DNA from 2 places in the Curtobacterium sp. AC268 genome. Region 1 is predicted to be linked to the other one. Evidence: riboswitches for the same ligand, from Rfam matches in the RefSeq annotation. Region 1 holds a riboswitch; the other holds the start of a gene.
The links. A riboswitch is a leader RNA that binds a small molecule or an ion and turns the genes downstream of it on or off. The one in region 1 is predicted to bind thiamine pyrophosphate.
Positions count from the first base shown of each region.

Region 1 (6,248 bases):
CGCCGCGGCGTCCGTCGGGTCGACGAGTGCCGGTGCGATCCGGTCGATGACGTCGTCGAGGTCCGGGCGGGCCTCGGCGGCGCGCTCGAGGGCGGTGATGAGGTGGTGGGCGCCCTCGGGCAGGTACGTGCGGTACACGTCGAACGAGGCCACGATCTCGGCGACCGCGTCGACGATCCGCTCGTGCGTGATCGCGTCCGTCACGGCGCTCGGTGCGAGCAGGCGTGCGAGCCGCTCGACCTCGCTGCCGAGGATGCCGTCCGCGATGCCCCGTCGTGTGTCGTGCGTGAGCTGCTGCCAGTCGGTCGGTTCGGCGCCCGACGCCGCGGTCAGCGCCTGCTCGCCCGCGGGGTCCACGAACACACGGTCGAGCACCCCGAGGGCGTCGTACCCGGTGGTGCCGTCGACCGGCCACGAACTCGGCAGCTGCTCGCCCGGCTCGAGGATCTTCTCGACGAGGGTGTAGGCCCCGCCGGTCAGCTCCGCCAGGTCCTGCAGGTAGCCCGCCGGGTCGTACAGCCCGTCCGGGTGGTCGATGCGCAGGCCGTCGACGAGTCCGTCGCGGAACCAGCCGCCGATGACGCCGTGCGAGGCCGCGAAGACCTCGGGCTCCTCGACGCGGATCGCCGCGAGGGTGTTCACCGCGAAGAACCGGCGGTAGTTGAGGTCGTGGTCGGCGCGCTTCCAGTGTACAAACGCGTAGTGCTGGCGGTCGTGCACGGTCTCGACGGTGTCGCCGTCGTGCACCGTTCCGGGGGCGGTCGGGTAGGCGGTCTCGCCGACGCGGAGCACCGGACGCTCGGCGTCGGACGTGTCGAGCGTGACGGCGTCGAGCAGCCGGTCGTCGAGCACGGGGACGCGGAGCTTGCCGTCGCCGGCTTCCCAGTCCACGTCGAAGGCCCAGGCCACGGGGGAGCCCTGCCCGAGTTCGAGCAGGGACCACCACCACGGGTTCGACTCGGGGGTCGCGACGCCGACGTGGTTCGGCACCACGTCGACGATGACCCCGAGGCCGACGGCGTGCGCGGCCTCGGCCAACGCCCGCATCGCCTGGTCGCCACCGCGGTCGGTGTCGACCCGCGTGTGGTCGACCACGTCGTAGCCGTGGTTCGACCCGGACTCGGCCTGCAGCACCGGCGACAGGTAGAGCCAGTCTGCTCCGAGGTCGTGCACGTAGTCGACCAGGTCGCGTGCGGCGTCGAGGTCGAAGTCGGCCGAGACCTGCAGCCGGTAGGTCGACGCGGGGACGCGGTTCGCTGCGCCGGGCGTTCCGGCGGTCATCGGGCGGTTCCGCTCGGTGCGGTGGAGCCGGCCGGGTTCACCGGTGTGACGGCGTCCTGCGGGGCGTCCGGTGCGGGGGCGCCGTCCTGCTCGGCGTCGACCGGGGTGCTGGTGACCTCGTGGTCGGGCTCGGCACGCAGCACGATCATCGACCGTGCGGGGACGTCGAGCGGGGTACCCGCGTCGAGCACCTCGTCGCGGGCGCCGGGGTCGGCGGTGTCGATCCGGACGGTCCAGCCGGGGGAGTACTCCTCGGGTGGGAGCGTGAAGGTCACGACGTCGTCGTGGGCGTTGAAGTACGTGATGAAGCCGACGTCGGTGACGCGCTCACCACGTGCGTCGCGACCTCGGATGCCCTCGCCGTTCAGGTACATGCCGACGCTCTTGCCGAAGCCGGAGTCCCAGTCCTCGGGGTCCATCGCGTCGCCCGAGGGGGTCAGCCACACCACGTCGGGAAGCGGCTCGCCCTCGCCACGTCGGACCGGACGGCCGTTGAAGTACCGGGTCCGGCGGAACGTGGGGTGGTCGTGCCGCAGCTTCACCACGTCGGCGGTGAACTGGATGAGGTCCTCGTCCGCGCTGTCCCAGTCGATCCAGCTGAGCTCGGAGTCCTGCGCGTAGACGTTGTTGTTGCCGGACTGCGACCGGCCGAGCTCGTCGCCGTGCGCGATCATCGGCACACCCTGACTCAGGAGCAGGGTCGCCAGGAAGTTCCGGCGACGCTGCAGCCGCAGTGCGTTCACGGCCTCGTCGTCGGTCGGGCCCTCGGCCCCGGAGTTCCACGACCGGTTGTGGCTCTCGCCGTCGTTGTTGTCCTCGCCGTTGGCCTCGTTGTGCTTCTCGTTGTAGGCCACCAGGTCGTACAGCGTGAAGCCGTCGTGCGCGGTGATGAAGTTGATGCTCGCCTTCGGCGTGCGGCCGTCGTGCTCGTACAGGTCGGCCGAGCCGGAGATCCGCGAGGCGAACTCGCCGAGCGTCGACGACTCGCCGCGCCAGAAGTCACGGACCGTGTCGCGGTACTTGCCGTTCCACTCGGACCACTGGGGCGGGAAGTTGCCGACCTGGTAGCCACCGGGGCCGACGTCCCACGGCTCGGCGATGAGCTTGACCTGCGACACGATCGGGTCCTGCTGCACCAGTTCGAAGAAGGCCGACAGCCGGTCGACCTCGTAGAACTCGCGGGCCAGCGCCGAGGCGAGGTCGAAGCGGAACCCGTCGACGTGCATCTCGGTCACCCAGTAGCGGAGCGAGTCGAGGATGAGCTGCAGCGAGTGCGGGTGCCCGACGTTGAGCGAGTTCCCCGTGCCCGTGTAGTCCATGTAGAACTTCTTGTCGTCGTCGACCAGGCGGTAGTAGGCCGCGTTGTCGATGCCGCGGAACGACAGCGTCGGGCCGAGGTGGTTGCCCTCGGCGGTGTGGTTGTAGACGACGTCGAGGACGACCTCGATGCCGGCGCGGTGCAGCTCGCGCACCATCGTCTTGAACTCCTGGACCTGCTGGCCCTGGTCGCCCGACGACGAGTACGCCGAGTGCGGCGCGAAGAAGCCGATGGTGTTGTAGCCCCAGTAGTTCGACAGCCCCTTGTCCTGCAGGGTCGAGTCGTTCACGAACTGGTGCACCGGCATGAGCTCGAGCGTGGTGACGCCGAGGCGCTGCAGGTGCTCGATGACCGCCGGGTGGGCGACGCCGGCGTAGGTGCCGCGCTGCTCTTCCGGCACGTCCGGGTGGGTCTCGGTGAGCCCCTTGACGTGTGCTTCGTAGATGACGGTCTCGCCGTACGGCGTGCGCGGCGGACGATCCCCCTGCCAGTCGAAGAAGGGGTTGATCACGACGCCCTTCATCATGTGCGACGCGGAGTCCTCGTCGTTGGTCGAGTCCGGGTCGCCGAACGTGTACGAGAAGAGCGACTGGTCCCAGTCGATCTCGCCGCTGGTCGCCTTGGCGTACGGGTCGAGCAGGAGCTTCGACGGGTTGCAGCGCGCGCCGGAGTCCGGGTCGTACGGGCCGTGCACGCGGAAGCCGTACTGCTGCCCGGGGCCGATGTTGGGGAGGTATGCGTGCCAGACGTAGGCGTCCACCTCGAGCAGGCGGACGCATTCTTCGTTGCCGTCGGAATCGAACAGACAGAGTTCGACGCGCTCGGCGACCTCGGAGAACAGCGCGAAGTTCGTGCCGCTCCCGTCGTAGGTCGCCCCGAGCGGGTACGGGTTTCCGGGCCAGGTGTGCAAACGGTCCTCCAGGTGTGGGTGCGGCCAACATATCGGCGGCGCTCGTCCGCGTCCGCAGACAAGCCCCAGCTGTGGATGCGTGATGCGCCCCGCGGCCTGTGGAGGAACGGACGAGTAGCGTCGCGCGCATGGCCAACATCGTCTCGAAGATCGCAGACCAGGTCCGCCCGCTCGGGGTCTCCACGAACTACGGAGAACCCGTCGAGGTCGGCGACCAGACCCTCATCCCCGTGTCCGTCAGCTGGTTCGGCTTCGGAGGCGGCGGGGACGACGAGAACGGTGGCGGCGGTGGCGGCGGCCTGTCGGCCCCCGTCGGCGCCTACGTCCGCCGCCCGGGCAAGGACCTCGTGTTCGAGCCGAACCCGATCTCGCTGATCGTCGTCGGCATCCCCTTCGTGTGGGTGGCCGGGCGTGTCCTCCGCAAGCTGGTGCGCGCGCTCAAGAAGTGACCACCTGACGCAACGGGAGGCCCGTGGCGACGCCGCCACGGGCCTCCCGTTGCGTCACGCGGTCGCGACCGCGTCTAGACTGCTGGCACACACACGGGAGTCCGGGACCGCCGGGCTGAGAGGGAGCGATCGGCGCTCCGACCGTCGAACCTGATCCGGATCATGCCGGCGCAGGGAGGAGTCAGCAGCATGCCTTCAGGCACGTCCACAACCGTCACCACCGCTCCGCGGCGATCGCTGCGTTGGCGGGTCGTCGACATCGTCGTCGCGAGCGTCCTCGCGGTGGCCCTCGGAGTCGTCTTCCGGCTCTGGGAGTTCGGCTACGAGCCCATCAGCGCCGTCATGGACCTCGTGCTCCCCGGCACGAAGGCCCTGTTCGGCGGGGTCTGGCTGCTCGCCGGACCGATCGTCGCGATCGTCGTCCGCAAGCCCGGCGCCGCGCTCTACGGCGAGATGGTCGCCGCCTCGGTCGAGGCGTTGTTCGGCACCCAGTGGGGATGGCTCACGCTCGAGGCCGGACTCGTCCAGGGCCTCGGTGCCGAGATCGTCCTCGCGCTGTTCCTGTACCGCGTCTACCGCCTGCCGGTCGTCGTGCTCGCCGGTGCCGCGGCCGGCCTCGCGCTCGGCATCAACGACACCGTCCTCTGGTACCCGGGGCTCGACGTCGCCTTCAAGGTCGTCTACGTGATCTGTGCCGTGATCTCCGGTGCCGTGATCGCGGGGGCGGGCTCGTGGCTCATCGTCCGGGCTCTCGCCCGCACCGGGGTGCTGTCGTCCTTCGCGGCCGGCCGCGAGCACAGCCGCCGCGAGCCCCGCGCCCTGGTGTGACCGTGCGCGCTCCGTCGGCGACGTCCCCTTCCACCGGCGGCGACGCCGGCGCAGGTGCCGGCGTCCGCGGGGCGCGCATCGTGTTCCGTTGCTGGGGCTGGCGGTACCCGGAGCGAGACGCCTGGGCCGTCCGTGACGTCGACCTGACCGTCGAACCGGGGGAGCGGGTCGCCGTCGTCGGTCCGTCCGGCGCCGGCAAGTCGACGCTCCTGCGAGCGGTGGCCGGCGTGCTGCCCGACGAGCCCGACGCCACCGACGACACCGCTGCGTCGGTCCAGGGGACACTCCTGGTCGACGAGGCCGAACCCCGCGCGGTCCGCGGGCGTGTCGGTCTCGTCATGCAGGACCCCGAGGCACACACCGTGATGTCCCGCGTGGGCGACGACGTGGCCTTCGGCTGCGAAAACGCCGGCGTCCCCCGCGACGAGACCTGGGACCGGGTGCGGACGGCGCTCGACGTCGTCGGCCTCGACCTGCCGCTCGACCGTTCCACCGCCCAGCTGTCCGGTGGGCAGCGGCAGCGGTTGGCGCTCGCGGGCGTGCTCGCGATGCGGCCGGGTGCGCTCGTGCTCGACGAACCCTGCGCGAACCTCGACCCGGACGGCGTGGCGCAGGTGCACGACGCCGTCCGGGCACTGCTCGACGAGACCGGGGCGACGCTGCTCGTGGTGGAGCACCGGATCGGCACCTGGCTGGACCTGGTCGATCGGCTCGTGCTGCTCGAACCAGGCGGCGGCGTGGTCGCGGACGGTCCGCCGGCCCGGGTGCTGGCGGACCACGGCGCGGCGCTCACGGCGGCCGGGGTCTGGGTGCCCGGCGCCGAGCCGGCGCGTGGTTCGGCCCGTCAGCTGCGGCGTGCGCTCGGACGAGCGGGCGAAATGCCCGGGGCGTCCGGCGGCGCGACCGCGGCATTCCGCCCGCTCGGCGAGGGGGCGCTCGGCGAGGGGGCGCGTGACGACGCTGCGGCGGTGCTGCTCGAAGCCCGGGGGCTCGGCACGGCACGGGGGAAGCAATCGGTCGGGAACGGCATCGACCTCGGGCTCCGGGCAGGGCAGGTCCTCGCGGTCACCGGCCCGAACGGCGTCGGCAAGTCGACGCTCGGGCTCACCCTCGCGGGCCTGCTGGCACCGGCCGCCGGCGAGCTCGACGCCACCGACACCCTCGCCGACGGTCTCGGCGCAGCGCCGCACACCTGGACGAGCCGCCAACTCGCCGCCCGGATCGGCACGGTGTTCCAGGACCCCGAGCACCAGTTCGTCGCCCGCTCCGTCCGCGAGGAGATCGAGGCCGGCCCCCGAGCACTCGATGCGCCTGACGCCGCCGAACGAGCCACCGCGCTGCTCGACGAGTTCGGGCTGGCACACCTGGCCGACGCCAACCCCTTCACCCTGTCCGGGGGCGAACAACGACGACTCGCGATCGCCTCGGTCATCGCAGCCCGGCCGCCGGTCGTCGTGCTCGA
Region 1 is NZ_OZ409878.1:3,276,893-3,283,140, forward strand. It holds gene treY (malto-oligosyltrehalose synthase) at 1-1,281, opposite strand, end outside; gene glgX (glycogen debranching protein GlgX) at 1,278-3,509, opposite strand; gene ACZZ9K_RS15555 (hypothetical protein) at 3,638-3,958, shown strand; TPP riboswitch at 4,042-4,153, shown strand; gene ACZZ9K_RS15560 (ECF transporter S component) at 4,148-4,786, shown strand; gene ACZZ9K_RS15565 (ATP-binding cassette domain-containing protein) at 4,789-6,248, shown strand, end outside.

Region 2 (6,248 bases), 3.2 Mb from region 1:
GACCTCGCCGAACCGCCGTGCTCCGTCCGCGGAGACGACCCAGTACTCCACGACGTCGCCGATCTCCACGGCCGGGCCACAGCACTCGTGCTCCCAGCCGCCGATCTCGACCACGACGTGCGACGCGGACATCAGACGAAGCGGACGGTCTGCTGCAGGCGGTCGCGGATCTCGAACACGTCGACCGAACCGGCCGGCGACCAGACGCCGCCCAGCACCTGGGCGAGCGCACTGCGGCGGACGACGAGCGCGGTGGGCTTCTTCGGGGAGCCGACGAGCTGCACGTCCTCGGTGACGGCGGCGTCCGGCACGACGAGCAGCCGCCCGGAGAACCGCACCCGGGTCTGCTTCTGCACGGCGCGGGCCGCGCGGACGAGTTCCTTGACGGGTCGCTCCCCCGGCGCGAGCGTCTCGCCGACGATCTCGCCGTGCTCGACGCGGACCGGAGCGCCCCAGTCGATCGACTCGACGGCCCAGAGTCCGCTCGGGGTCAGGACGGCGTGGTCGAGCTTGCCCTCGGCCCCGGCGTCGAGGTCGTGCCACACCGTGACGCCGATCCCCATGTCGGAGACGATCAGGGCGGTCGCCTCTTCCGCCAGGGCCTCGGCGAGCAGCCGTCGGATGTGCCGGGGCGCGGAGCGGATGAGCGTGGGGTCGTAGGGGTCCTCGATGGGGTCGCCGAGGCCGACCCACTCGCGCTCGGCCTGCAGGAAGACCTCGCGCGACCGACCACCGGGGTGTCCGTGGGACCGCGCCCGGGGGCGGGTGTCGCGACGCGCTGCCGGGGGTGCGTAGGCGTCGCGACCGGTGTCGCCCCTGCCGGTCGAGCCGGAAGCACCGAACGAAGCCGACGCGCGGGACCCGATGTCGTACGCGCGCCGGGCTTCCGGCGTGCCGATGCGCTCCCATGCGAGCTGGACCTGGCGGAAGCGCTGGGCATCGCCGCCGAGGTCGGGGTGCGTCTCGCGGGCCGCCCGCCGGTAGGCGCGGCGGAGCGCGTCGTCGTCAGCCGTCGCGGGGACGCCGAGGACTTCGTAGGGGGTGGCGTCGGCCGGGCTGTCCGTCATGGCCCTGCGACATTACCGGAGGCAGTGTCGGAGTCCGCCGCATGGTTGCTGGGTACGGTCTGGGCCCACGCCGCCGGTTCCGCACCGACGCCAGCGGCGGGGCGGCCGTGCCGGTGGGGAGAGGAGCGGTGCGGCCGGGCAGCCTCGGCACACGATCCGCAGGTGGTCGCGTCAGACCACCGTGGTCACGACCGGCGCTCCGAGGAACGCCGCGTGCCGCGCGGCCGCCGTCTCGAGCGCACGGACGGACGACGTGTCGAGGACGCCGAAGGGTGCGATGGTGACGAGGTGCTCGGCCCGGCGCTCGGTGCGCTTCCAGGTGCCGACGACGCAACCCCGGACGACGGCCATCGGCAGGAACACGCCGTTGGCCCCGGGGACGACCCGGTCGGCGTGGGCGGGGTCGAGCTGCGCGGACCGGTCGGCGTACCCGAGCAGGTACTCGTCGAACCCGGGGAGCAGGTGCCCGGTGGGGACGCGTGCGGCTGCCGGCCGGTCGGCGAGGGCGAGGAGCCCGTCGCCGAGGTCCTCCACCGCGTCCCCCGCCGCGGCCCGAGCACGGCGGAGGTCGCCGAGCGGCAGCTTCGTCCAGTTCGCGGCGTCGGCCTCGGTCGCGGGGCCACGGCCGCGCAGGTACCCGAGCAGGACCCGGCGGAGGGCTTCGTCGCGGTCCGGCGGGTCAGCGACGGCTGGCGCCCACTCGTCGAGCAGCACGAGCCCCTGCCCCACGTGGGCGGTGGGACCCCAGGCGACGAGGCGTTCCTGCGCGAGCTGCAGGACCAGGTGGTAGCCGCGACCTCCGGCCGGGTCGATGCCGGCGGCGCGGAACGCGGCGAACAGGTCATCCCGGACCAGCGTACGGCCACCGACCAGGGCCGCGATCGTCGCATCCCGGGCCCGGCCGAGCAGGGCGTCGTCGATGCCGAGCTCGCTGGCGCGTCGGGCGATCGTGCGGAGCGTCCGTTCGGCGGTGAGCGAGAGCAGCAGTCGCAGGTCGTCGGGGCGCAGGGCGTGCAGGGTGCCCCGCATCGGCCACGAGCGGACGAGTTCCCCGCGGTCGAAGGCCTCGCGGACGTCGTCCCGCGTCGATCCGGGAGCGCGGACCCCGATGGCCCAGAGCACCTGGCCGAGGTCCTGCCCCTGCACCGCCAGCATCCGCTCGACGACCTCGGCGGGTCCCAGCCCGGGCGCCGCGATGCCCTGCGCCGCGAACCGCGCCGTGCGGAGCCGTGCGGGGCCGGTGGTCACGCGACGGCGGCGGTGACCGCGTCGGCGTGCTGCTCCAGGTAGGCGACGTCGGCGCGGTACAGGTCGGCGTGACCGTGCTGCAGGTCGCTGACGAACTTCGGGTTGCCGGCGGCGGCCTCGTGCTCGATCGTCGTGACGAGGGCGACGAGGGACGCGATCATCGTCTCGGCCAGGACGCTGCGGGAGCGGTCGTCGAGGGCGTAGGCGCGGCAGAACTCGGCGGCCCGTGCGAGCCGCTCGTCGAGACCGGGGGCGGTCGATCCCTCGACAGCGCCGGTGGTGAACGGCGCGAACCGGTAGACGGCACTCGCGACGTCCCAGACGCGGGGGCCGGGGTGCGCGGTGTCGAAGTCGATCAGGCCGACGGCGGCGATGCCGTCGTAGACGCAGTTGTACGGGGCGAAGTCGCCGTGCACGATCGTCTCGACCGGGGCACGGTCGGCCTGGGACCAGACGTCGTCGGTGGCGCTGCGCGGGAAGCTGGCGGCGGCGTCGTGGAACTGGCGGAGCAGGCGGGCGCTGGTGACGAGGGCTGCCTCGCTGGCGATGTCCTCGGTCCAGGGGTACTCCCCAGCGACGCCCGGGACGAACGAGACCGTCTCGAGGGTGTCACCGAGGGCGATCGGTTCGGGGGCTGCGACGAACCCCTGCTCGTGCAGGTGGGCGAGCAGCCGGTGCACCGTGGGGGTCCACGGCCCGGCGGGGCGGTGGACTCGGTCGTCGGCCCTGGTGATGCGCTCCAAGGGGAACCTCCTGCGTGTTGCGTCTCCGTTGACGTGAGGGCCAGCGTACCGGCAGCGACCGACGGCCGCTCCGCGACCATCCAGAACACGGCGGTCCGGGCGGCTACAGCTGGTCGCGCAACCAGGACGGCCCGTGGACGACCGCGCCGAGGGCCTCGACGCGGTCGCGGAGTTCGCGGTCGGCCGTCACGACGACGACCGGCCCGTCGCCGGCCTGCACCGCGGCCCGCGCGGACTCGACGATCGCGTCGTCGCCGGAGGCCGGAGCACGGACGACGTCGACAGCGCCCGTGGCGGCGACGTCCGCAGCGGCCCGGGCCTCCCCCTCGAGCACCACGGTCCACCGCGGCCACCACCGCGCGAACGGCAGGTCCAGCAACGACGCGGACACCCCGCCCGCGGCGAGCGCCGACACCTGTGCGAGCAGGCGTGACGCGGCGCCGGCTCGGTCCTTCCACCAGCCGTCGGGCACGCTGCCGACGACGTTCGCCGCGTCGACGACGACGTGCGGTGTGGTCGCGACGGTGGCGCGGAGCGCCGGCCACGACCTGCCGAAGCCGGGGTGCAGGGGCAGGTCGTCGACCTGGTCGATCGGGATCCACGACAGGGCGAGGCTCTCGCGGTCGGCGATGACGGGTTCGAAGGGTCGGGAGGCGCGCCCCACGACGGTCGTGTAGGTCCAGAACCCCAGGTCGAGCAGTGCCGTGTGGCGCAGGGCGATCGCGTCGTCGGGCACACCGGCTTCCTCGGCGGATTCGCGGAGGGCGGCGGTCACGGCTGCTTCGCCCTGGTGCCGTGCGCCGCCGGGGATGCCCCAGGTGCCGCCGTGGTGGCTCCACTCGACGCGGTGCTGCAGGAGCACGCGGCCGGCGCCGTCGTCGACGAGCAGGCCGGCAGCGCCGAAGCGTCCCCACGCCTTGGTGCCGTCGGGGCCGACCGCCCAGGCGTCGCCGGGGTCGCGGGGGCCGGGTGGGGGCCCGGGGGCGTTGCATCTGGCACGGTCCAACCCTGGCACACGGTGCCCGGAGCGGGCCTCGAAGTGGTCACCGGGCGTCGTGTACGGTGTCGCTCGAGACACGGGGTGCCGCATCCAGCGGCTGAGATCACACCCGTCGAACCTGCTCGAGCTCGTACTCGCGAAGGGATCGTCCATGGAAACCGCTGCGCCCTCCCCTGCCTGGGCCCACCGAACCGCCGAACTGCTCGAGGCTGTGCGTGCCCGGGCCCCGCTGGTGCAGTGCATCACGAACACCGTCGTGCAGAACGTCACGGCGAACGTGCTGCTCGCGCTCGGGGCCTCGCCCGCGATGGTCGACGTGCCGACCGAGGCGGGGCCGTTCGCCCGCGTCGCGGATGCCCTGCTGGTGAACACCGGCACCCCGCACGCCGAACCGCGGGTCGCCGCGCTCGAGGCCGTGCACGCGGCCCGTGACGCGGGCACCCCGTGGGTGCTGGACCCGGTGGCCGTCGGTTCGCTGCCGGTGCGGACCGCCCTGGCACGTGACCTGCTCGCGCTGCACCCGACGGTGCTGCGGGGCAACGCGTCCGAGGTGCTCGCCCTGCTCGGCGAATCGGCCGGTGGCCGCGGGGTCGACAGCACCGTGGGCACCGAGGACGCCCGGGTCGCGTCCGTCGCTGCTTCGGACGGGAGGCTCGTGGCCGCGGTGGCCGTTTCGGGTGCGGTCGACCTGCTGGTCGCGCCCGGCATCGGTGTGGTCCGGGTGGCGAACGGCACCGACCTGCTGACGCGGATCACCGGTGGTGGGTGCGCGCTCGGCGCGGTCGTCGCCGCGTTCACGTCGGTCGCGCCGGAGGACGCGGGGGCCGCTGCCGTCGCCGCCACCGCGGTGCACACGATCGCCGCGGAACTCGCGGCGCGGGACGCCGGCGGACCGGGGACCTTCCAGCCGCTGTTCCTCGACCGGCTGGCGTCGCTGACCCCGGAGGACGTCGTCCGCGAGGCCCGGATCACCCTCGAGGCCGCTCCTGCGGTCGACGCCCGGGCGGTGTCGGCGTGAGCGAGCTGCAGTCTGCGGGGTTCGGCGTCTACCTGGTGACCGACGGTGCCCTGGCCGACCGGCACGGCATCGGGGTGCTCGGGGTCGTCCGCGCCGCCGTGCACGCCGGGGTCCGGATCGTGCAGGTGCGGGACAAGGACGCCTCGGCGCGTGACCTGCTCGCCCTGACCGCCGCGGTCGCTGACGCCGTCGGGGACCGCGCGAGGGTGGTGGTCGACGACCGGCTCGACGTCGTCCTCGCCGCACGGCACGCGGGACACCGGGTCGCGGGCGTGCACCTCGGCCAGTCCGACGTCCCCGTCACGGTCGCCCGCGCCCTGCTCGGAGCGGACGCCCACGTGGGCCTCACGGCGAACACGCTCGCGCACCTGGCTGCCGTCGAACGACTCCCCCGCGGCACCGTGGACCTGCTCGGCGTCGGGGTCGTGCACCCCACGGCGACGAAGGCCGACCACCCGCCGGCCCTCGGCCACGACGGGTTCGCCCGGCTGGCCGCCACCACCGACCTGCCCTGCGTGGCGATCGGCGGGGTGACCCTCGACGACGTCGTGCCGCTCCGGGCAGCGGGCGCAGCCGGGGTCGCGATCGTCTCGGGCATCTGCGCCGCGGCCGATCCCGGGTCCGCCGCGGCCGCGTACGTGGCCGCGTGGGGCCCTGGACCCGGCCATGCGGCGGAGCGGGAGCGGCTTGCAGCGGGCGATCCGTTCCTCCCGGCTGGGACGTCGTCGTGAGCGTCCCGCGGGTGCTGAGCATCGCCGGGACCGACCCGACGGGCGGAGCCGGGATGCAGGCCGACCTCAAGGCGATCGCCGCGCACGACGGGTACGGGATGGGGGTCGTGACGGCACTCGTCGCGCAGAACACGCACGGGGTGCGGTCCGTTCACGTGCCGGACGTCGGGTTCCTGCGGGAGCAGCTCGACGCGGTGTCCGACGACGTCGTGGTCGACGCGGCGAAGATCGGGATGCTCGGCACCGCCGACGTCGTGCGGGTCGTGACGGACTGGCTGCGGGAGCACCGGCCGCCCGTGGTCGTCGTGGACCCGGTGATGGTGGCGACGAGCGGTGACCGGTTGCTCGACGAGGACGCCGCCTCGGCGATGGGTGCGCTGTTCGGGCTGGCCGACCTGGTGACGCCGAACCGGGCCGAGCTCGCGGTGCTGGCGGAGCTCG
Region 2 is NZ_OZ409878.1:39,835-46,082, reverse strand. It holds gene ACZZ9K_RS00230 (hypothetical protein) at 1-132, opposite strand, end outside; gene ACZZ9K_RS00225 (J domain-containing protein) at 132-1,067, opposite strand; gene ACZZ9K_RS00220 (winged helix DNA-binding domain-containing protein) at 1,239-2,315, opposite strand; gene ACZZ9K_RS00215 (phosphotransferase enzyme family protein) at 2,312-3,058, opposite strand; gene ACZZ9K_RS00210 (NUDIX domain-containing protein) at 3,162-4,064, opposite strand; TPP riboswitch at 4,126-4,221, shown strand; gene thiM (hydroxyethylthiazole kinase) at 4,210-5,076, shown strand; gene thiE (thiamine phosphate synthase) at 5,073-5,807, shown strand; gene thiD (bifunctional hydroxymethylpyrimidine kinase/phosphomethylpyrimidine kinase) at 5,804-6,248, shown strand, end outside.
Region 2: another riboswitch for thiamine pyrophosphate. It lies ahead of thiM (hydroxyethylthiazole kinase); the one in region 1 lies ahead of ACZZ9K_RS15560 (ECF transporter S component).